2 regions of the Streptomyces sp. NPDC001822 genome follow, and region 2 is predicted to be linked to the other one. Evidence: riboswitches for the same ligand, from Rfam matches in the RefSeq annotation. Region 2 holds a riboswitch; the other holds the start of a gene.
What was found. A riboswitch is a leader RNA that binds a small molecule or an ion and turns the genes downstream of it on or off. The one in region 2 is predicted to bind S-adenosylmethionine.
Positions count from the first base shown of each region.

Region 1: it holds a riboswitch for S-adenosylmethionine, as region 2 does, so the genes downstream of both, ACFYY2_RS33465 (aminotransferase class V-fold PLP-dependent enzyme) here and thrC (threonine synthase) in region 2, are expected to answer to the same signal.

Region 1 is NZ_JBIATW010000023.1:68,477-78,771, reverse strand. Features, by position in the region: gene ACFYY2_RS33490 (heme-copper oxidase subunit III) at 53-673, shown strand; gene ACFYY2_RS33485 (c-type cytochrome) at 729-1,538, shown strand; gene ACFYY2_RS33480 (Rieske 2Fe-2S domain-containing protein) at 1,535-2,587, shown strand; gene ACFYY2_RS33475 (cytochrome bc complex cytochrome b subunit) at 2,584-4,209, shown strand; gene trpD (anthranilate phosphoribosyltransferase) at 4,333-5,397, shown strand; SAM riboswitch class IV at 5,481-5,598, shown strand; gene ACFYY2_RS33465 (aminotransferase class V-fold PLP-dependent enzyme) at 5,772-7,151, shown strand; gene ACFYY2_RS33460 (Lrp/AsnC family transcriptional regulator) at 7,222-7,503, opposite strand; gene ACFYY2_RS33455 (rhomboid family intramembrane serine protease) at 7,500-8,252, opposite strand; gene ACFYY2_RS33450 (hypothetical protein) at 8,417-8,659, shown strand; gene ACFYY2_RS33445 (NYN domain-containing protein) at 8,697-10,058, shown strand.
Region 2 is NZ_JBIATW010000002.1:56,138-66,432, forward strand. Features, by position in the region: gene ACFYY2_RS04490 (1-phosphofructokinase family hexose kinase) at 1-610, opposite strand, end outside; gene nagA (N-acetylglucosamine-6-phosphate deacetylase) at 773-1,927, opposite strand; gene ACFYY2_RS04500 (ROK family protein) at 1,927-2,859, opposite strand; gene ACFYY2_RS04505 (ABC transporter substrate-binding protein) at 3,105-4,322, shown strand; gene ACFYY2_RS04510 (DUF3263 domain-containing protein) at 4,333-4,566, shown strand; gene otsB (trehalose-phosphatase) at 4,740-5,588, shown strand; gene ACFYY2_RS04520 (trehalose-6-phosphate synthase) at 5,657-7,033, opposite strand; gene ACFYY2_RS04525 (glucosyl-3-phosphoglycerate synthase) at 7,118-8,068, opposite strand; SAM riboswitch class I at 8,222-8,349, shown strand; gene thrC (threonine synthase) at 8,368-9,666, shown strand; gene ACFYY2_RS04535 (MoaD/ThiS family protein) at 9,695-9,970, shown strand.

The DNA of each region.
Region 1 (10,295 bases), on a different contig from region 2:
GACACACCGAACGGCACCCCCCGGAGTGAGGGCGGGATAAGCGACCGACATAATGTCGGTCGTGGCGACAGCAACGACAGTAGAAACCGGGCACGCGCACCCGTCGGTCAATCGGCCGAACCTCACCAGCGTCGGAACCATCATCTGGTTGAGTTCCGAGCTGATGTTCTTCGCGGCCCTCTTCGCGATGTACTTCACCCTGCGATCGGTGCTGGGACCCGATCACTGGAAGGAGATGGCCGACCATCTGAACTTCCCGTTCTCGGCGACGAACACCACGATCCTGGTGCTTTCCTCTCTCACCTGCCAGCTCGGCGTCTTCGCCGCGGAGCGGGGCGATGTGAAGAAGCTCCGCACCTGGTTCATGATCACGTTCGTGATGGGCGCGATCTTCATCGGAGGACAGGTCTTCGAGTACACCGAACTGGTCAAGAAGGACGGGCTCTCCCTGTCCTCCGACCCGTACGGTTCGGTGTTCTACCTGACGACCGGCTTCCACGGTCTGCATGTGACAGGCGGCCTCATCGCCTTCCTGCTCGTCCTGGGCAGGACATACGCGGCCTCGAGATTCACCCACGAACAGGCCACCGCCGCCATCGTCGTGTCGTACTACTGGCACTTCGTCGACGTCGTCTGGATCGGTCTGTTCGCCACGATCTACATGATCAAGTAACCGGGCTCGCGCCCACCCACCATCGACGCAGAAGATCCTGACACCGGGGTAATCCGTGAAAAAGCTCTCCGCACGACGACGCCATCCGCTGGCGGCGGTCGTCGTACTACTCCTCGCGCTGGCGGCCACCGGGGGGCTGTACGCCGCGTTCGCGCCTGCGGGTAAGGCGCAGGCCGACGAAACCGCCCAGTCCCTCGCCATCGACGAGGGCAAGAAGCTCTACTCCGTTGGCTGTGCCAGCTGCCACGGGGCCGGCGGTCAGGGCACCACCGACGGACCGTCCCTCGTGGGCGTCGGCTCAGCCGCCGTCGACTTCCAGGTCGCCACCGGACGTATGCCGGCCCAGCAGCCGGGCGCCCAGGTGCCGAAGAAGAAGGTCATCTACAACCAGGCCGAGATCGACCAGCTCGCGGCGTACATCTCGTCGCTGGGCGCCGGTCCGATCACGCCCACCAAGAGCCAGGTCGACCCCTCGGGCGCCGACGTGGCCAAGGGCGGCGACCTGTTCCGCACCAACTGCGCGCAGTGCCACAACTTCACCGGCGAGGGCGGCGCGCTGACACACGGCAAGTACGCCCCCAGCCTGGAAGGCGTGAGCCCGAAGCACATCTACGAGGCCATGCAGACCGGCCCGCAGAGCATGCCCTCCTTCCCGGACACCACCATGCCGGAGCAGGAGAAGAAAGACATCATCGCGTACATCAAGACCGTGAACGGTGACAACTCCGCGAGCCCCGGCGGGCTCTCGCTCGGTGGCCTCGGTCCCGTCAGCGAGGGTCTCTTCGGCTGGATCTTCGGACTGGGCGGACTGGTCGCCATCGCCGTCTGGGTCGCGGCCCACACCGCTAAGGCCAAGAAGTCATGAGTAGCCAAGAGATTTCAGAAGAGGGCCTGCCCGCAGAGCAGGACACCGCGCACGGCGCGGTAGCGGTCGCGGACGATCCGTTCGCCGACCCCGGGCTGCCGGCACACAAGCCGCGCATCCAGGACATCGACGAACGTGCCGCGAAGCGCTCCGAGCGCACGGTCGCGCTCATGTTCACGCTGTCCATGCTGGCGACGGTCGGCTTCATCGCCAGCTACGTCATCTTCCCGGTCGACAAGATCGTGTTCATCTGGCCCTTCGGCCACGTGAGCGCGCTCAACTTCTCCCTGGGGCTGACGCTCGGTCTGGCGCTGTTCCTCATCGGCGCGGGTGCCGTCCACTGGGCGCGCACCCTGATGTCCGATGTCGAGGTGGCCGACGACCGGCACGCCATCGAGGCCACGCCCGAGGTCAAGGCCAAGGTCATGGCCGACTTCGCGGCCGGCGCCGAGGAGTCAGCGCTCGGACGGCGCAAGCTGATCCGCAACACCATGTTCGGCGCGCTGGCCCTGGTGCCGCTCTCCGGTGTGGTGCTGCTGCGCGACCTCGGTCCGCTGCCGGAGGAGAAGCTCCGCCACACGCTGTGGGCCAAGGGCAAGCTGCTCGTCAACATGAACACGATGGAGCCGCTGCGTCCCGAGGACGTCGTCGTCGGTTCGCTCACCTTCGCCATGCCCGAGGGCCTGGAGGAGGACGCGCACGACTTCCAGGACCAGATCGCCAAGTCCGCCCTGATGATCATCCGCATCGAGCCGGACAACATCAAGGACAAGCGGGAGCGCGAGTGGGCCCACGAGGGAATCGTGGCCTTCTCCAAGATCTGCACCCACGTCGGCTGCCCGATCAGCCTGTACGAGCAGCAGACGCATCACGTGCTCTGCCCGTGCCACCAGTCCACCTTCGACCTCTCCGACGGCGCCCGCGTCATCTTCGGTCCGGCCGGTCACGCCCTTCCGCAGCTGCGGATCGGCGTGAACAGCGAGGGCAACCTCGAGGCGCTCGGTGACTTCGAAGAGCCCGTCGGTCCTGCCTTCTGGGAGCGCGGATGAGTACTGCGACGGAAACACAGCGCAAGGCGCCCGCCGGTGAGCGGGTGGCCGACTGGGCGGACGGCCGGCTCGGCATCTACGGCCTCGCCAAGGCCAACATGCGCAAGATCTTCCCGGACCACTGGTCCTTCATGCTCGGTGAGATCTGCCTCTACAGCTTCATCATCATCATCCTCACGGGTGTGTACCTGACGCTGTTCTTCCACCCGAGCATGAACGAGGTCGTGTACCACGGCTCGTACGAGCCGATGCAGGGCATCCGGATGTCCGAGGCCTACGCCTCGACGCTGGACATCAGCTTCGACGTCCGCGGCGGTCTGCTGGTCCGGCAGATCCACCACTGGGCAGCGGTGATCTTCCTCGCCGGCATGTTCGTGCACATGTTCCGGGTGTTCTTCACCGGCGCGTACCGCAAGCCGCGTGAGATCAACTGGCTGTTCGGCTTCCTGCTGTTCGTCCTCGGCATGTTCACCGGGTTCACCGGCTACTCGCTCCCGGACGACCTGCTCTCCGGTACGGGTGTGCGCTTCACGCAGGGCGCGATCCTGTCGATGCCGATCGTCGGTACGTACATCTCGATGTTCCTGTTCGGCGGGGAGTTCCCCGGCACGGACATCATCGCGAGGTTCTACTCGATCCACATCCTGCTGCTGCCCGGCATCATGCTCGGGCTCGTGGTCGGCCACCTCATCCTGGTGTTCTTCCACAAGCACACCCAGTTCGCGGGGCCCGGCCGCACGAACAAGAACGTCGTCGGCATGCCCCTGCTGCCGGTGTACATGGCCAAGGCCGGAGGCTTCTTCTTCCTGGTCTTCGGCTTCATCGCGATCCTCGCGGCCATCGCCTCGATCAACCCGATCTGGGCACTCGGCCCGTACCGTCCCGACCAGGTGTCCACGGGCGCCCAGCCGGACTGGTACATGGGCTTCGCCGAGGGCTTCGTCCGTGTGATGCCGGGCTGGGAGATCAACCTCTGGGGCCACACGCTGGTCCTGGGCGTGCTCATCCCGCTGGTCCTCTTCGGTCTGGTCCTCGGGGCGCTGGCGATGTACCCGTTCATCGAATCGTGGATCACCGGGGACAAGCGCGAGCACCACATCCTGGACAAGCCGCGCAACGCCCCCGTTCGCACCGCGCTCGGTGTCGCCTGGGTGACGATCTACTTCGTCATGCTGATCGGCGGCGGCAACGACATCTGGGCGACGCACTTCCACCTGTCGCTCAACGCGATCAGCTGGTTCGTCCGGATCGCGTTCTTCGTCGGCCCGGTCGTGGCGTTCGTCGTCACGAAGCGGATCTGCCTCGGCCTCCAGCGCCGCGACAAGGAGAAGGTGCTGCACGGGCGCGAGTCCGGCACCATCAAGCGCCTGCCGCACGGTGAGTTCGTCGAGATCCACGAGCCGCTCAGCCCGGGGCAGCTGCACACGCTCACCGCGCACGAGCAGTACAAGCCGGTCGAGATCGGCCCGACGGTCGACGAGAACGGTGTCGAGCGCAAGCCCTCCGCACTGCAGAGGATGCGGGCGAGCCTCAGCAAGAGCTACTTCGGCGAGGACAGTCAGATCGCCAAGCCCACCGCCGAGGAGTACCGGGAGATCACGAGCGGCCACGGCCACCACTGATCCCCTCAGCTGAACGCCACAGCGAGAGCCCCGTCCATCCGGTGGACGGGGCTCTTCGCTGCCTCCCGGCTGGATAGGGTGGGAGACATCCTTGTACCGGCTGTGGACTCCCAGGAGCGGACCATGAACGTGGCGACCCAGGACGGCGGCGACAGCATGGCGGCCCGCACCTGGCCCGGCGTGCTGACCCCTCTTCTGCGGGGCGAGGACCTCGGCGCCGACGACACGGCGTGGGCCATGAACCGCATCATGAGCGGTGAGGCCACGGACGTGCAGATCGCCGGTTTCGCGGTCGCGCTGCGGGCCAAGGGCGAGACCGTCGACGAGGTGACCGGGCTGGTCCGTGCCATGTACGCACACGCCCACACCATCGAGGTGCCGGGCCGCACGGTCGACATCGTGGGGACCGGCGGAGACATGGCCAAGACGGTCAACATCTCCACCATGTCCGCGATCGTCGTCGCGGGGACGGGAGCCAAGGTCGTCAAGCACGGCAACCGGGCCTCCTCGTCGGCGAGCGGCGCCTCCGACGTGCTGGAGAAGCTGGGCGTCAACCTCGACCTCACTCCGCAGCGGGTCGTGTCCGTAGCGGAGGAGGCCGGCATCACCTTCTGCTTCGCCGTGAAGTTCCACCCCGCGCTGCGGTACGCGGCCAGGGCCCGCAAGGAGCTGGGGACCCAGACCACCTTCAACATCCTGGGGCCGCTCACCAACCCGGCCCGGGTGCGCTCCCAGGCCATCGGGGTCGCCGACCCGAAGATGGCGCCCATCGTGGCGGGTGTGCTGGCGGACCGGGGGAACTCCGCCCTCGTCTTCCGGGGTGACGACGGACTCGACGAGCTGACGACCACGGCCACCTCCCGGGTCTGGATCGTGCGCGACGGCACGGTCCGCGAGGAGTCCTTCGACCCGCGCGACGTGGGTCTCGGACTGGTCCCCGTCGAGGCGCTGCGCGGCGCCGACGCCTCGTACAACGCCGATGTCGCCCGCCGGCTCCTCGACGGGGAGACCGGGCCCGTGCGGGAGGCCGTGCTCCTCAACTCCGCGGCGGCGCTGGTCGCGCTCGACCCGGGTGAGGGGACGCTCGACGAGCAGCTGGCGGCCGGGATCGCGCGGGCGGCGGAGTCCATCGACTCGGGCGCGGCCAAGCGCGCGCTGGAGCGCTGGGTGTCCGCCAGCAACGCCTGAGGGGCGCGGATGCGAGAGGGGCGCAGTCCGGATCGCGGACTGCGCCCTTGCGCGTCGCCAGGGGTATGGCAAGATGCTGCGCAGGTCATGAGTGACAGCGACTACGGCCCCGGCCCGCTGTCCGGCAACCCTCCGTCCGTGGCGGGGTGCCCCGGGTGAAGACCAGGCCGCAGTCAGCGAGGTCTGCGGCAAGCGCGGACCCCTCGGCATCGCTGGATGCCACCCCTTGGGGTCCTGGTCCCAGGGAGCCTTCTGTGAGCAAGCGAATGCGATAGGGCGCGAAGCCCTCCTCCGCACACCCTTTTCCCCTTCCTCTCCGCGCTGCCGCGTACCGCCGGCGCGAGGATTTCGCCTGCCTGTTACGGGAGTTCGCCATGTCTGTCCCCACCGCTGCCGCCGATCAGACCATTTGTGCCCCGCTGCCCGTTCTGGGTGCTGATGTCACCGTTCCGCTCGTCACCGGTGGAGACGTCACGTACGCCGCCCTCGACTACGCCGCCAGTGCCCCCGCCCTCCAGCGGGTGTGGGACGACGTGGCCGCCTACGCCCCGTACTACGGAAGCGTCCACCGCGGGGCCGGATACCTCTCGCAGCTCTCCACCGACCTGTTCGAGACGAGCCGGACCACCGTCGCGGACTTCCTGGGGTGCCGCGCCGACGACCAGGTGGTCTTCACCCGCTCGACGACCGACTCGCTCAACCTGCTGGCCGCCGCGCTGCCCGCCGGCTGCGAGGTGTTCGTGTTCGAGACCGAACACCACGCCTCGCTGCTGCCCTGGAGGGACGCCCGGGTGACCTACCTCGACGCCCCGCGCACCCCGGACCAGGCCGTCGCCACCCTCGAACGCGCCCTGGCCGGCCGCGACCCCCACGGCCCGGCCCTGGTCTGCGTCACCGGCGCCTCCAACGTCACCGGCGAGCTGTGGCCGGTGAAGGAACTGGCGGCGGCCGCCCACGCGCACGGCGCCCGGATCGTCCTCGACGCCGCGCAGCTGGCGCCCCACCACCCGGTGGACATCGCGGAGCTGGACGTCGACTGGGCCGCCTTCTCCGGCCACAAGCTGTACGCCCCCTTCGGCTCGGGCGTGCTCGCCGGCCGGGCCGACTGGCTGCGGGACGCCGAGCCCTACCTCGCCGGGGGCGGCGCCTCCCGCAAGGTGACCCGGCGCACCGACGGGGGAGTGGACGTCGAGTGGCACACCACCGCGGCCCGCCACGAGGCCGGATCGCCCAACGTCATCGGCGTCTACTCCATCGCCGCCGCCTGCAAGGCCCTGACCGAGGCTGGCTTCGACCGGCTGGTCGAGCGGGAGCAGCGGCTCGTCACCCGGGTGCGGGAGGGGCTGGCCGCGGTCCCCGAGGTGAAGGTGCTCTCGCTGTTCGGCGACGACGCCCCGAGGGTCGGCGTCATCTCCTTCGTGGTCGAGGGCTGGAACAGCTCGCACTTCGCCGCCGCACTGTCCGCGGAGTACGGCATCGGGGTGCGCGACGGACTGTTCTGCGCCCACCCGCTGGTGCGGACCCTGCTGGGCAGCGAGCCCCAGGATCCGGGCGAGTGCGGTGCCCCCGAGGCCGCGCCGGGGGAGCGGTCGCTCAACGCCATCCGGGTGAGCTTCGGTGCCGGGACGCCGGACGAGCACATCGAGCGGTTCCTGGGCGCGGTCCGCGAGCTCGTGAGCTCGGGTGCCCGCTGGGCCTACCGCACCGAGGACGGCCGCTGCGTCCCGGACCGGGGTGCCCCCTCGCAGGTCTGACCCGCCCCGCGGACGGCTCCGGCCGGGACGGGAGTGTCTCCTCGTCCCGGCCGGAGCCGTGCGCCGCGTCTCAGGCGTCGAGGCCGATGGCGAACGCCGCCTCGAGGTCGTGCTGCGAGTAGGTGCGGAAGGCCACGTGGGTGTCGGTCGCCTCGACCCCCGGGATCTTGCTGATCCGGCCCGGGATGACGTCGGCGAGGTCGTCGTGCCTGGCGACCCGGACCATGGCGATCAGGTCGTACGTGCCGGTGACCGAGAAGACCTCGCTGACGCTGTCCAGCGAGGCGATGGCCTCGGCGATCTCGGGGATCCGGTCCACGCTGGTTTTGATGAGAACGATCGCGGTGATCACGGCTGGCTTTCTCCCTCAGTGGCCGTGGCTGGTTGCTTCACTCTAGTACCACCCCGATAACGCCCCCAGGCGTAGAGGAACCCGGCGGCGAAGCCCGCCACATGGGCGAGGTAGGCCACTCCCGGACCGCTTCCCGCGCCCTGGGCCGCGAGCCACTGGAGCACGAACCAGAACACGAGCACGATCCACGCGGGAAAGCGCAGCGGCAGGAAGAAGAGGAACGGGAAGAGGCTGGTGACGCGCGCCCGGGGGAAGAGGTAGAGGAAGGCGCCGAGCACCGCCGAGATCGCGCCCGACGCCCCGACCAGCGTCTGGTCCGAACCTGCGTGCACGACCGCGTAGGCCACCAGGGCGAAGTAGCCGCACGCGACGTAGAAGAAGACGAACTCGGTGCGTCCCATGCGTTCCTCGGCCATGGCGCCGAACACGTAGAGGAAGAGCATGTTGCCGAGCAGGTGCAGCCAGCTGCCGTGGACGAAGAGCGCGGTCAGCGGGGTCAGCGCCGCGTGGGCGGAGCCGTCCATCAGTTCGCTGGGGATCACACCCCACCGTTCGAAGTATCCGGCCTGCGCGGCGAGGAGCGCGTCGCCCCGGCCGTTCGAGGGGTTGAACCCGGACAGCGGGCTGATCAGGAACACCGCGCAGCACAGCGCCATCAGTCCGTACGTGACCGGGGCGCCGCCCGCGCCGGCCGCCGCCCCGAGTTCCCGGGCCCGCTTCCGCCAGTCGCCTTCCCGCAGATCGATCACGTACAGAGCATGACGCACACGGCGAGAACGGGACAGACCGCCTCGCCGTGCCGGCGGGTATGCGCGAGGCCGTAGGGTTGCCGCAGCACATCGCAGTTCGACGGCGCACCGCGAGATCGAAGACCTGGGCACGCACGAGAGACTCGACGAAAGAGGACTCAACGATGACGACGGTTCCCCAGCCGACGGACGCGACCCGCTGGCGCTGCACGCTCTGCGGCAATCTCACCCGGTTCGACGTGACGCGCTCCTCGAAGGTCGTGGAGTACGTCCATCTCGACCTGGCCGGGGAGTCGAGTGTCGAGGAGCGGGAGGTGGTCAGTGAGACCATCGAGTCCGTGCGCTGCCGCTGGTGCAACGCGGTGGACCAGATCGAACTGGTCGACAGGCCGGGCGCCGACTCCTGACGGGGTCGTGCGGACCTACATATTGGGGTGATGGATGGTGGAGCAGCCGACAGGCGGCGCCGGACCGGCCGACGCGGCCGACGGCGCCGCGGAGTCGCTCGACCGTCCGCTGCCCGAGGGCGTGCGCCGCAGGGTGGTGGCGCTGGTCTCGGACGCCTTCGGCGGTCTGACGGTCGGCGAACTCCCCGCCCAGCTGCGGCAGTACGCCCGTTTCACGCCGAGCAGGCGCGCCAAGTTCGCGGGCAACGCGATGGCGGCCGCCCTGGAGAGCGACCCGGCGTTCCGCCGGCGCATCGGTGAGCGGCTCGGCCAGACCCAGCCGGAGCTCGCCGACGCGCTGAAGTCCGGCGCGCCGCCCGCCGCGGCGGACCCGGTCGACGTGGCCGCCGCCGCCTACGTGCTGCGGCCGGCCGGCTGGGTCAAGCTCGTCGCGGCCGCCGGCGAGGAGGTCCAGCGGGTACACGCCGAGCGGGCCGACGAGGAGACCCGGCGCGAGCTGGAGCGGCTGCGCGAGGAGCTCGACCGCGCGCGCGGCCAGACCCGGGCCGACACCGAGCGGCTGCGCGCGGAGCTGGACGCGGCCCGCAAGGAGAACGACTCCCTCCAGCGCAAGCTCCGCAGCGCGCTCAGCGAGGTGAAGCGCGGGGAGGCCGCCCTGCGCAAGCTCGGCGCGGAGACGGAGACCGTGCGCGCCGAGACCGCCGCCCAGGTGTCCGCTGCGGAGAGCGAGACCCGGCGGCTCAAGGCGCGGCTCGCCGAGGCGGAGGCCTCGGTCGAGGCGGGCCGCAGGGCCGCCAGGGAGGGCCGGTCGGTCGAGGACATGCGGCTGCGGCTGCTCCTGGACACCGTGCTGGAATCCGCCCAGGGGCTTCGCCGCGAACTCGCCCTGCCCCCGTCCTCGATCCGTCCCGCCGACGGCGTGGAGGCGGTGGAGCCGGGGCGTATGTCGCCCAAGGACATCGCGGCCAGGGCGCTTTCGGAGACGGACCCGGCCCTGCTCGACCAGCTGCTGGCCCTTCCCCAGGCCCATCTCATCGTCGACGGCTACAACGTCACGAAGACCGGCTATCCGCAGATGCCCCTGGAGAAACAGCGGTTGCGTCTGCTCGGCGGGCTCTCCGTCCTGGCGGCGCAGACCGGCGCCGAGATGACCTGTGTCTTCGACGGCGCCGAGCTGGCCGTCCCGGTCCTGCTGGCGCCGCCACGCGGAGTGCGGGTGCTGTTCAGCAAGGCGGGGGTGACCGCGGACGAGCTGATCAGGCAGCTGGCCCGCGCCGAACCGCCGGGCAGGCCCGTCGTCGTGGTCTCCACCGACCGCGAAGTGGCCGACGGTGTCGCGAAGGCCGGTGCGAGACCGGTGGCGTCCGCCTTGCTCCTGAAGCGCCTTTCGCGCGTCTAGAGCGTCTTGAGTGGCTTGGGTGACTTGCCGGAATTTAGGGAACGTACCGTCAAGTCATCGCTACACGCAGTGTGATGAAAGTAAAGAAGTGCCTGGTGTGGCGAGATTTTGCTGGTGAGGATTTGAACTGATCACAAGATGGTCACTAGGGTCAGGCCTCGAACCTTCGCACGGTTGATCGCCCACCCGGGGTGACGGCGAAGGAACCGCCGATTCCGTGACGTGCACGGAGCCGGG
Region 2 (10,295 bases):
TGGCGCGCAGGGGTTCGCGGGCTCCGGTGAGCCGGGCGAGTTCGTCGGCGTTGGGCTTGACGAGGTCGGGGCGTGCGGCGATGCCGCGTCGCAGGGGCTCCCCGCCGGTGTCCAGCAGCACGGGTACGCCGGCGGCGCGGGCGAGCCGTATCAGCTCCGCGTACGCGCCGACGTGTATGCCGGGCGGGAGGCTGCCGCAGAGGGCGACGGCGTCGGCGCCGGCGAGCAGGTCGCGGTAGGTCCCCAGGAGGGCGGCCCACTCGTCGGGGCCGATGTGCGGGCCGGGCTCGTTGAGCTGGGTGGTGTCCCCGGTGGTGCCGTCGACGACGGCGAGTGTGCGGCGGGTGTTCCCGGCGACGGTCACGAGCGCGTCGGTGGGCGGGTCGGGCAGCGCGCCGAGGAGTCCGCGCAGGACGGCCCCGTTGGCGCCGCCGGCGAAACCGGTGACCACGGTGTCGTGGCCGAGCGAGGAGAGCACCCTGGCCACGTTGACGCCCTTGCCGCCCGGCCGCTCGGTCACCTCGCCGACGCGGTGGGTGGTGTGCGGGACGAGAGCGGGGACGGCGTACGTCAGGTCGAGTGCCGTGTTCAGCGTGACGGTCAGTATCACCTGTACCGGCCCCCGGTTCCTTGGTCGTTCGTCTCCGTGCGCCGTCCCCCCGCGGCACTGTCCCGGTGATCATGCCAAAGAGGCGGCGGCCGTCCCAGGTTTCCGGGACAACCGCCGTCTCTTCGTTACGTGTTCAACCCGCCGTCGGACGGTGACGGGCCGTCACCCCTCGCGGGGGTCGACGATCCACTCGCCGCGGCGCATGACGCCCTTCAGCGTGAAGTCCGCGTCCAGGACCACCAGGTCGGCGTCCTTGCCCGGGTCCAGCGAGCCGACCCGGTCGTACATGCCGAGAAGCCTCGCCGGGGTGGCGGAGATGGACTGGACGACGTCCTCGACGGGGATCCCGTCGATCGTCACGGCCCTGCGGAACGCGGTGTCCAGGGTGAGGGTGGAGCCCGCGATGGACCCGCCCTCCACGAGGCGGGCGACCCCGTCCCTCACCTCGACGGCGAGCGGCCCGAGCTCGTAGTGGCCGTCGCCCGCACCGGCCGCGTCCATGGCGTCCGTGATCAGCGCGACCCGGTCCGCGCCCGCGTGGTGGTAGGCGAGCCCGAAGGCGGCGGGGTGCAGGTGCGTGCCGTCGTTGATCAGCTCGACGGTGACGCGCTCGTCCTCCAGGAGTGCCGAGACGGGGCCCGGCGTACGGTGGCCGATGGCGGGCATCGCGTTGTAGAGGTGTGTGGCGACGGTGGCGCCGGCGTCGATCGCCTCGACGGTCTGCTCGTAGGTCGCGTCGGTGTGGCCGACGGCCGCGATCACGCCGTGCTCGGCGAGCAGGCGTACGGACTCGATGCCGCCGGGGAGTTCGGTGGCCAGGGTGACCATCTTCGCGGTCCCGCGGGCCGCTTCGAGCAGCTTGCGGACCTCCGCCGGATCGGGGTCGCGGAGCAGCCCCTCGCTGTGTGCGCCCTTGCGGCAGGGCGAGATGAAGGGGCCCTCGAAGTGGATCCCGGCGAGCTCGCCCTGCTCGACCAGTTCGGAGAGCATGCCGGCCTGCCGGGCCAGGAAGTCCGTCTCGCCGGTGACGGTGGAGGCGACGACGGTCGTCGTGCCGTGGGCGCGGTGCGCCCGTACCCCGGCCAGGACGTCCTCGGCGGAGCCGGTCGCGAAGGACGCGCCGCCGCCGCCGTGGTTGTGGATGTCCACGAACCCGGGGACCACCAAGTGGCCGGAGAGGTCGACGGTCCGGGCGCCCTCCGGGGTGCTGCCGGCGATCCGGGTGCCCTCGACGATCACCCGGCCGTTCTCGACGGTGCCGGTGGGAAGGACCACCCGGGCACCTGCGAGGACTGTGCTGTCTGCGCGTCCGGCCATCAGGCGGATACCTCCGTGGAGAGTAGATCCCAGGCGAGCAGCCCTGCGCCCAGGCAACCGGCGGTGTCCCCGAGGGCCGCCGGGACGATGTGGGGCAGCTTCTGGAACGTGACCCGTTCCTCGACGGCCGCACGCAGTGGTGTGAACAAGGTTTCCCCCGCCTCGGCGAGACCGCCACCGATGATGAGCGTGCGGGGGTCCAGCAGAGTGAGGGCCGTGACCAGTCCGGCGGCGAGCGCGTCGACGGCGTCCTGCCACACGCGCACGGCCGCGGGGTCGCCCGAGGCCACCGCCTTCGCGCAGTCCGCGGCGTCCGCGTCGGGGTCGCCGGAAGCGGCGGCCCAGGCCCGGGACACCGCCGAGGCGGAGGCGAGGGTCTCCAGGCAGCCGCGTTGTCCGCAACCGCAGTCCGGGCCGTCCGGCCGGACGACGACGTGGCCGATCTCGCCGGCGTAACCGTGGGCGCCCGCCTCGATGGTGCCGGCGATGCCGATGGCTCCGGCGATCCCGGTGCCCAGCGGCACGAAGAGGAAGCGGTCGGCGCCCCGGCCGGCGCCGATACGGCCTTCCGCGAGGCCGCCGGTCCTGACGTCGTGGCCGAGCGCGACCGGTATGCCGCCGAGCCGCTCGCCGAGCAGCTGTCGCAGGGGCACGTCGCGCCAGCCCAGGTTGGCGGCGTACACGGCGATGCCGCGATCCGCGTCGACGATGCCGGGCACCGCGACGCCCGCGGCCACGGCGCCCTCGCCGAACTGCTCCCGGCCGTGGGCGTACAGGTCCGCGGCGAAGCCGAGGATCGTCTCCACGACGGCCTCCGCGCCGCGCTCCCTGCCGGTCGCCCGGCGTGCCTCGTGGAGCAGGGTGCCGTCGGCCCCGACCAGTGCGGCCTTCATTCCTGTGCCGCCCACATCGAGGGCGATGACGTGTCTCACGGAAGACAGTTTCGCCCGCCGACCCCTAAAAGGTCTAGTCCACTAGCGCGGTTTGTTGACCACCCATACAAAACGGCCCTGCTAGATTGCCGAATCGATACTCCGGGTGGTGTAGACCTCCACGCCGGACCTGAGGCAGGATCGCGGGTCACCGCTCGTGCGGTGGACGCGGCAACCAATGTAGGGATGGACAGGCTGTGCAGCGGCGCTTTGTGGGTCTGACCGCGGCGGTTGCCGCACTCGGTATGACGGCGACGTTGTCGGGATGCGGTTCGGACACGGGTGGCGGTGACGTCACTCTCAAGCTGGTCGCGGCCGATTACGGCACCGACGCGGAGAACAGTTCCCAGCACTACTGGGACGACGTCGCGGCGAAGTTCACGGCGAAGAACCCGGGCATCAAGGTCGACGTGGCCGTCTACTCCTGGAAGGACGTCGACCGCAAGGTCGCCGAGATGGTCGAGGCCGGCGACGCCCCCGACATCGCGCAGATCGGGGCGTACGCCGACTACGCCGAGGCGGGCAAGCTCTACTCCGCCGACGACATGATCACGATCCGTACGGGGGCCAACTTCCTCCCCTCGCTCACCGACGCGGGCAAGGTCGACGACAAGCTCTACGGCCTTCCGTTCGTGGCCAGCACCCGTCTGCTCTTCTACAACAAGAAGATGTTCACCCAGGCGGGCATCACGGCCCCGCAGACGTGGGACGACATCCGCAGTGACGCCGCGGCCCTCAAGCAGCGCGGGGTGAGCTACCCCTTCGCGCTGCCCCTCGGCGAGGAGGAGTCGCAGGCCGAGACCCTGATGTGGCTCCTCAGCGGGGGCGGCGGCTACACCGACGAGGTCGGCAACTACGACATCGACTCCCCGGCGAACATAGCCACCTTCCGCTGGCTGAAGGACAACCTCGTCGACAAGGGCCTCACCGGTCCCGTGTCGCCCGGCAAGCTCGACCGTGCGCAGGCCTTCGAGGCCTTCACCAAGGGCGATGTGGGCATGCTCAACGGCCACCCCACGCTCATGCAGGAGGCGGAGAAGAAGGGCGTCGACGTCGGCATGGTCCCGCTCCCGGGGGCCGACGGGCCCACCGAGGGCTCGATGGGCGTGGCCGACTGGATGATGGGCTTCAAGGAGCACGGCAACCGGGTGGCGATAGGGAAGTTCCTCAACTTCGCCTACGAGGACGAGAACGTGCTGTCGTTCGCGGACCAGTACGACCTGCTGCCCGTCACCGGCACCGCCTCCGAGGCGATGGAGGCCGACGACAAGCACAAGCAGCTCCACGCGTTCCTGGAAGCGCTGCCGAACTCGCAGCTGCCTCCCTTCGGCAAGACGTCCTGGGCGAAGGCCAGCGAGACGATCAAGAAGAAGATCGGCACCGCCGTCGAGCCCGGCGCCAACCCGGAGACCGTGCTCGTGGACATCGCGACCCAGGCCCGGCAGGCGGAGAGCGCGGAGTAGGTTGGCCGACATGACCGCCGACCCGCTCCCCGACCAGGCGCACGCGGTGCTGGCCATGGAGCGGCGCTCCTGGCCCGGCCCCGGGGCGAAGGAGCGGGCGATCCGTGAAGAGCTCGACATGTCTCCGGTCCGCTACTACCAGCTGCTCAACGCGCTGCTGGACGACCGCCGCGCGCTCGCGGAGGACCCGGTGACGATCAACAGGCTCCGCCGGGTCCGCGACGCGAGGCGGGGCCGCCGCTGAGCGCGGCATCGGGCGTACGGCGCCGGGTTCCCCGGTGACTCCGGCGGCGTCGCCCGTCGGGCTCACCGGACCGGTCCGGTGAGCCCGTACCCCCGCAGGCGCGGTCGTCTCCGGGCGGGAGCGGCCCCGGGAGGACCGCGCGGCCGCGGGGCCCGCCCGCTACGCTCGGCCGCATGGGCAATCAGGACCACCCCCTCCCGACCCCGTCCACCCGGGCCGGCCGCGACGGCCTCGCCGCGCTGCTGGCCCGGCCCGGCCGTGCGGTGATCGCGCTCGACTTCGACGGCACGCTCGCCGACATCGTCCCGGACCCCGAGCGGTCCCGCGCCCATCCCGACGTCGTCCCGGCCCTGTCGGCGCTGGCGCCGAGGGTCGCCGCCGTCGCGGTGATCACCGGGCGTCCGGCCGGCACGGCGGTGCGCTTCGGCGGTTTCGCCGGGGCGCCCGGCCTCGACCACCTGGTCGTGCTCGGCCACTACGGTGCCGAACGCTGGGACGCCGTCAGCGACAGCGTCCACGCACCCGCCCCGGACCCCGGCGTCGAAGCCGTGCGCGCGGAACTCCCCCGGGTGATCGAGGAGTCCGGGGCGGGCGACGGCACCTGGATCGAGGAGAAGGGCCGCGCGGTCGCCGTGCACACCCGCCGCGCCGCCGACCCGCAGGCCGCCTTCGAGGCGCTGCGGGTCCCGCTGAGCGGCCTCGCGGCCCGCCACGGCCTGATCGTGGAACCCGGCCGTCTCGTACTGGAGTTGCGCCCCGCCGGCATGGACAAGGGTGTGGCGCTGGAGGAGTTCGTGCGGGAGACGGGAGCGGAGACCGTCCTCTACGCGGGCGACGACCTGGGCGACCTCGCCGCCTACGCCGCCGTGGAGAAGCTGAGGGCCCGGGGCGCCCGGGGCCTGCTGGTGTGCAGCGGCTCCGAGGTGCCCGAACTCGCCGAACGGGCCGATCTGTCGCTGCCGGGGCCGGCGGCGGTGGCCGGCCTGCTCGCGGCCCTGGCCGGGCGGCTCGCGCAGGACTGACGCCGCCACGAGGACCGGTCCGCGACGGGGTCCGGGCCGACGGGGCCCGGACCCCGGACCGTCGCCGGTCAGGCCCGCAGCGCCTCCAGCTGGTCCAGGAACCACTGCTGCGGCGGCAGCGCGGTCGCCGCGGCGGCGAGGCGCTTCGAGCGCGCCGCCCGCTCGCCGGACTCCATGGTCAGCGCCTCGTGCAGCGCACGCGCCGTGGCCGACACGTCGTAGGGGTTGACCACGAGGGCGTCCTCGCCCAGCTCCTCGTACGCGCCCGCCTCCCGGGAGAGGACCAGCGCGCAGCCGTCGTCGGAGACGACGGGTACCTCCTTGGCGACCAGGTTCATGCCGTCGCGGATGGGGTTGACGAGGGCGACGTCGGCCAGCCGGTACGCGGCGAGCGAGCGGGCGAAGTCGTCGTCGACGTGGAGCAGGACAGGGGTCCAGCCCTCCGTCCCGAAGTCCGCGTTGATCGCGTCGGCGACCCGCTGGACCTCGGCCGTGTAGTCCCGGTACACCGCGAGGTCCTGCCGTGAGGGGTAGGCGAAGGCGATGTGCACCACACGCTCGCGCCACTCGGGGCGCTCCTCCAGAAGAGCCCGGTAGGCGTGCAGCCCGCGGACGATGTTCTTGGAGAGTTCGGTGCGGTCCACGCGCACGATCGTGCGCCGGCCGGCGCCCACCTGGTCCCGCAGCGTCTCCATGCGCTCGTCCACGTCCGCCTCGCGGGAACGGCGGCGCAGGAAGTCCGCGTCCGCCCCCAGCCCGTGCACACCGATCCGGGTGCGTCCGGTGCCGCCGAGGATCTCCGTGCAGCAGCCGATGAAGGCGTCCGCCCAGCGGCGCGTCAGGAACGCGGCGCGGTCGGCGCCGAGGATGCCGTTCAGGAGCTGCTCGCCGATGTCGTCGGGCAGCAGGCGGAAGTAGTCGACGGGCGCCCAGGGAGTGTGCGAGAAGTGCCCGATCCGCAGGTCGGGGCGCAGCTCGCGGAGCATCCCGGGGACCAGCGAGAGGTGGTAGTCCTGCACGAGGACCGCCGCGCCCTCGCCCGCCTCCTCGGCCAGCGCCTGGGCGAAGGCCCGGTTGTACGCCTCGTAGGAGGCCCAACGGCGGCGGAACTCCGCGTCGAAGACGGGCTCCACCGGCGTCTCGTAGATCATGTGGTGGACGAACCAGAGCACGGAGTTCGCGATGCCGTTGTAGGCGTCCTCGTGGACTCCGGCGTCGATGTCGAGCATGCGCACACCGGGCTCGGACACGCCACGCCGGACCGCTTCCCGGTCGCCGTCGCCGAGAGCGGCGCACACCCACAGCTTGTCGTCGACGGCGCTCAGCCCGGAGACGAGCCCGCCGCCACCGCGCTTCGATTCGAGCGTGCCGTCCTCCCGCTCGGCGTACGACACCGGGCCGCGGTTGGACGCGACGAGGACCTGGGCAGCGTGCTCGGAGACCATGTACCCGAACCTAGCCCGTGAGGGAAGGCGCCAAACGTGAGGAACGGCCGGAGATCCGGTCCGGCTCCGCGGGCGCGCGGGCCGCTATGCGGCGTTCCTGGACGCGTACTCCGCGATCTCCCGCATCGGCGGACGCTCCTGCGTGTCCACCGCGTGGGTGCGCGGGACGAACCCCTCGGGTCCCCGCTCGAACTGCGTGATCTCGGGCCGTACGAGCGGGCCCCGGGACAGCCTCGACTGCGCGGTCCGGTAGATCGCCGCGGCCATCCGTCCGAGCGCCTGTCCGTCCTGGTGGCGGTGTCTGCGCACGCCGACGTCGACCTGAGCCAGTGCGTCCAGGCCCACCGTGTGCAGCGCGTCGACCAGCAGGCCCAGCTCCACCCCGTAGCCGACCGGGAAGGGGAGCCGCTCCAGCAGGGAGCGGCGCACCGCGTACTCGCCGCCCAGCGGCTGGACGAATCCGGCCAGCAGGGGCCAGTGGAGGTTGAGCAGCGGGCGTGCCACCAGTTCCGTCACACGACCGCCCTGACCAGCGGCTTCGCCCAATGGCCGGTCGTACATGGCCTTGACGAACTGTACGGACGGCTCGGTCAGCAGGGGGCCGACGATCCCCGACACGAAGTCCGCGGAGAAGTCCCTGAGGTCGGCGTCGACGAAGCAGACGATCTCCCCGCTCGTCACCAGCAGTGAGCGCCACAGGACCTCGCCCTTGCCGGGGAGGGCGGGGATCCGGGGGAGCACGGAGTCGCGGTGCACGACCCGGGCGCCGGCCCGCCGTGCGACCTCGGCCGTGGCATCGGTGGAACCCGAGTCGATCACCACCAGCTCGTCGACCAGGCGGACCTTCTCCATCAGCTCGCGCCGGATCTCCGTGACGATGGCGCCGACCGTCGCCTCCTCGTTCAGCGCGGGCAGGACGACGCTCACGCGCGCGCGCCGCGGATCCCGTGCTCGCGCGGCCGTGAGGCGGTCGAGCGGACGGTCGTCGGCCGACCAGGAACGCCTGGTCAGCCAGCGTTCCACCTCTTCCAGCACGGTCGATACTCCCTGTGTGTGATCCATCTCGCGGTACGGACGACTCATCCGGTCGTCCGGTGCTTCGGTTACAGTCTTGAACAACGCGGATGGCCCTCGCATGTCGGGGTGGGTCCGTGAACAAACGCCCGGATCGATGGTCCGGTGCCATAGCGCTCATCCAGAGGGACTGAGGGAACGGCCCGTTGAAGTCCCGGCAACCCTCCTGCCGACCGCGAGGTCACGGTGGGGAAGGTGCCAATTCCGTCTTGTGGCGAAATACGTTGCAAGGAAGATGAGGAGAAAGGGCCTCCGCCATCATGGCTGTGCAGACAGTTGCAGCGAACACCGATTCTTCGGCCGTGGATCTCGGTCCCGCCGCGGCGCTTTCCTGCCGCGAATGCGGCGAGCGTTTCGAACTCGGCCCCCTTTTCGCCTGCGCGTCCTGTTTCGGGCCGCTCGAAGTGGCGTACGACCTGCCGAGCGGCTCCCCCGAAGAGCTGAAGAAGCGCATCGCCGAGGGGCCGGACAACATCTGGCGTTATGCGCTGCTGCTCCCCGTCCCCGCCGACGTCGCGGACAAGCCCAACATCAACCCCGGTTTCACGAAGCTGGTCAAGGCCGACAACCTCGCCCGCGAGCTGGGCGTGACCGGCGGCCTGTACGTCAAGGACGACTCCGGCAACCCGACGCACTCCTTCAAGGACCGTGTCGTCGCCATCGCCGTCGAGGCCGCCCGGGCCTTCGGTTTCACCACGCTCTCCTGCTCCTCCACCGGCAACCTCGCCGGCGCGGTCGGAGCCGCGGCGGCCCGCGCCGGATTCCGCTCGTGCGTGTTCATCCCGCACGACCTGGAGCAGGGCAAGGTCGTCATGGCCGCGGTGTACGGCGGTGAACTGGTCGGCATCGAGGGCAACTACGACGACGTCAACCGCTTCTGCTCGGAGCTCATCGGCGACCCGCTCGGCGAGGGCTGGGGCTTCGTCAACGTCAACCTGCGGCCGTACTACGGCGAGGGCTCCAAGACCCTGGCGTACGAGATCTGCGAGCAGCTCGGCTGGCGGCTGCCGGACCAGCTCGTCATCCCCATCGCGTCCGGTTCGCAGCTCACGAAGATCGACAAGGGCCTCCAGGAGCTGATCAAGCTCGGCCTCGTCGAGGACAAGCCGTACAAGATCTTCGGCGCCCAGGCCGAGGGCTGCTCCCCGGTCTCCACCGCCTTCAAGGCCGGCCACGACGTGGTGCGGCCGCAGAAGCCGAAGACCATCGCGAAGTCCCTGGCCATCGGGAACCCGGCCGACGGACCGTATGTACTGGACATCGCCCGCCGCACCGGCGGTGCGGTGGAGGACGTCGACGACGAGCAGATCGTGGACGCGATCAAGCTGCTGGCCCGCACCGAGGGCATCTTCGCGGAGACCGCGGGCGGTGTGACGGTCGGCGTGACGAAGAAGCTGATCGACGCCGGTCTGCTGGACCCAACCCTGACCACCGTCGTCCTGAACACCGGCGACGGACTGAAGACGCTGGACGCGGTCGCCCCCACGACCGGCCTGTCGGCGACGATCCGGCCCAGCCTGGACGCGTTCCGCGACGCGGGCCTCGCGGCCGCCAGCTGACCCCCCGAGACCGAAGGAAGGCACCGACATGAGCGTCAAGGTCCGTATCCCCACCATCCTCCGCACCTACACGGGCGGTCAGGCCGAGGTCTCCGCCGAGGGGGCGATCCTCTCCGAGGTCATCGCGTCGCTGGAGCAGAACCACCCGGGCATCGGCGCCCGCGTCCTGGACGACCAGGGCAAGCTGCGCCGCTTCGTCAACGTGTACGTCAACGACGACGACGTGCGCTTCGAGGGCGGACTGGACGCCGTGACGCCGGACGGCGCGGGCGTCTCGATCATCCCGGCCGTCGCCGGAGGCTGATCCCCGGCAGGGCGCGCGGACCGGGGAGTGACGGCCCCGGCCGCCCGCCGACTGCGCAGCGTGAGCACGATGGCCCTCTCCGCAAGAGAAGCGGAGGGGGCCATTCTGCATGGTTGAGCGCGGTACAGTTGGGGAAGCCCCCGCCGCTGCCCGTGCCGCCCGCATATGAGAATGCGCCCGGCCGCGACAAGAAGCAGCCAAAGTACGTGAACCCCTTGAGGCATAAGTGGCCTTTGTCAGGCCCGACTTGCCCAGGATTCCTCCCGATCATCCCTATCCGGGTGATCCCGCGTGCCCAGAATTCCCGTCCGATTGCCCTGTTGCA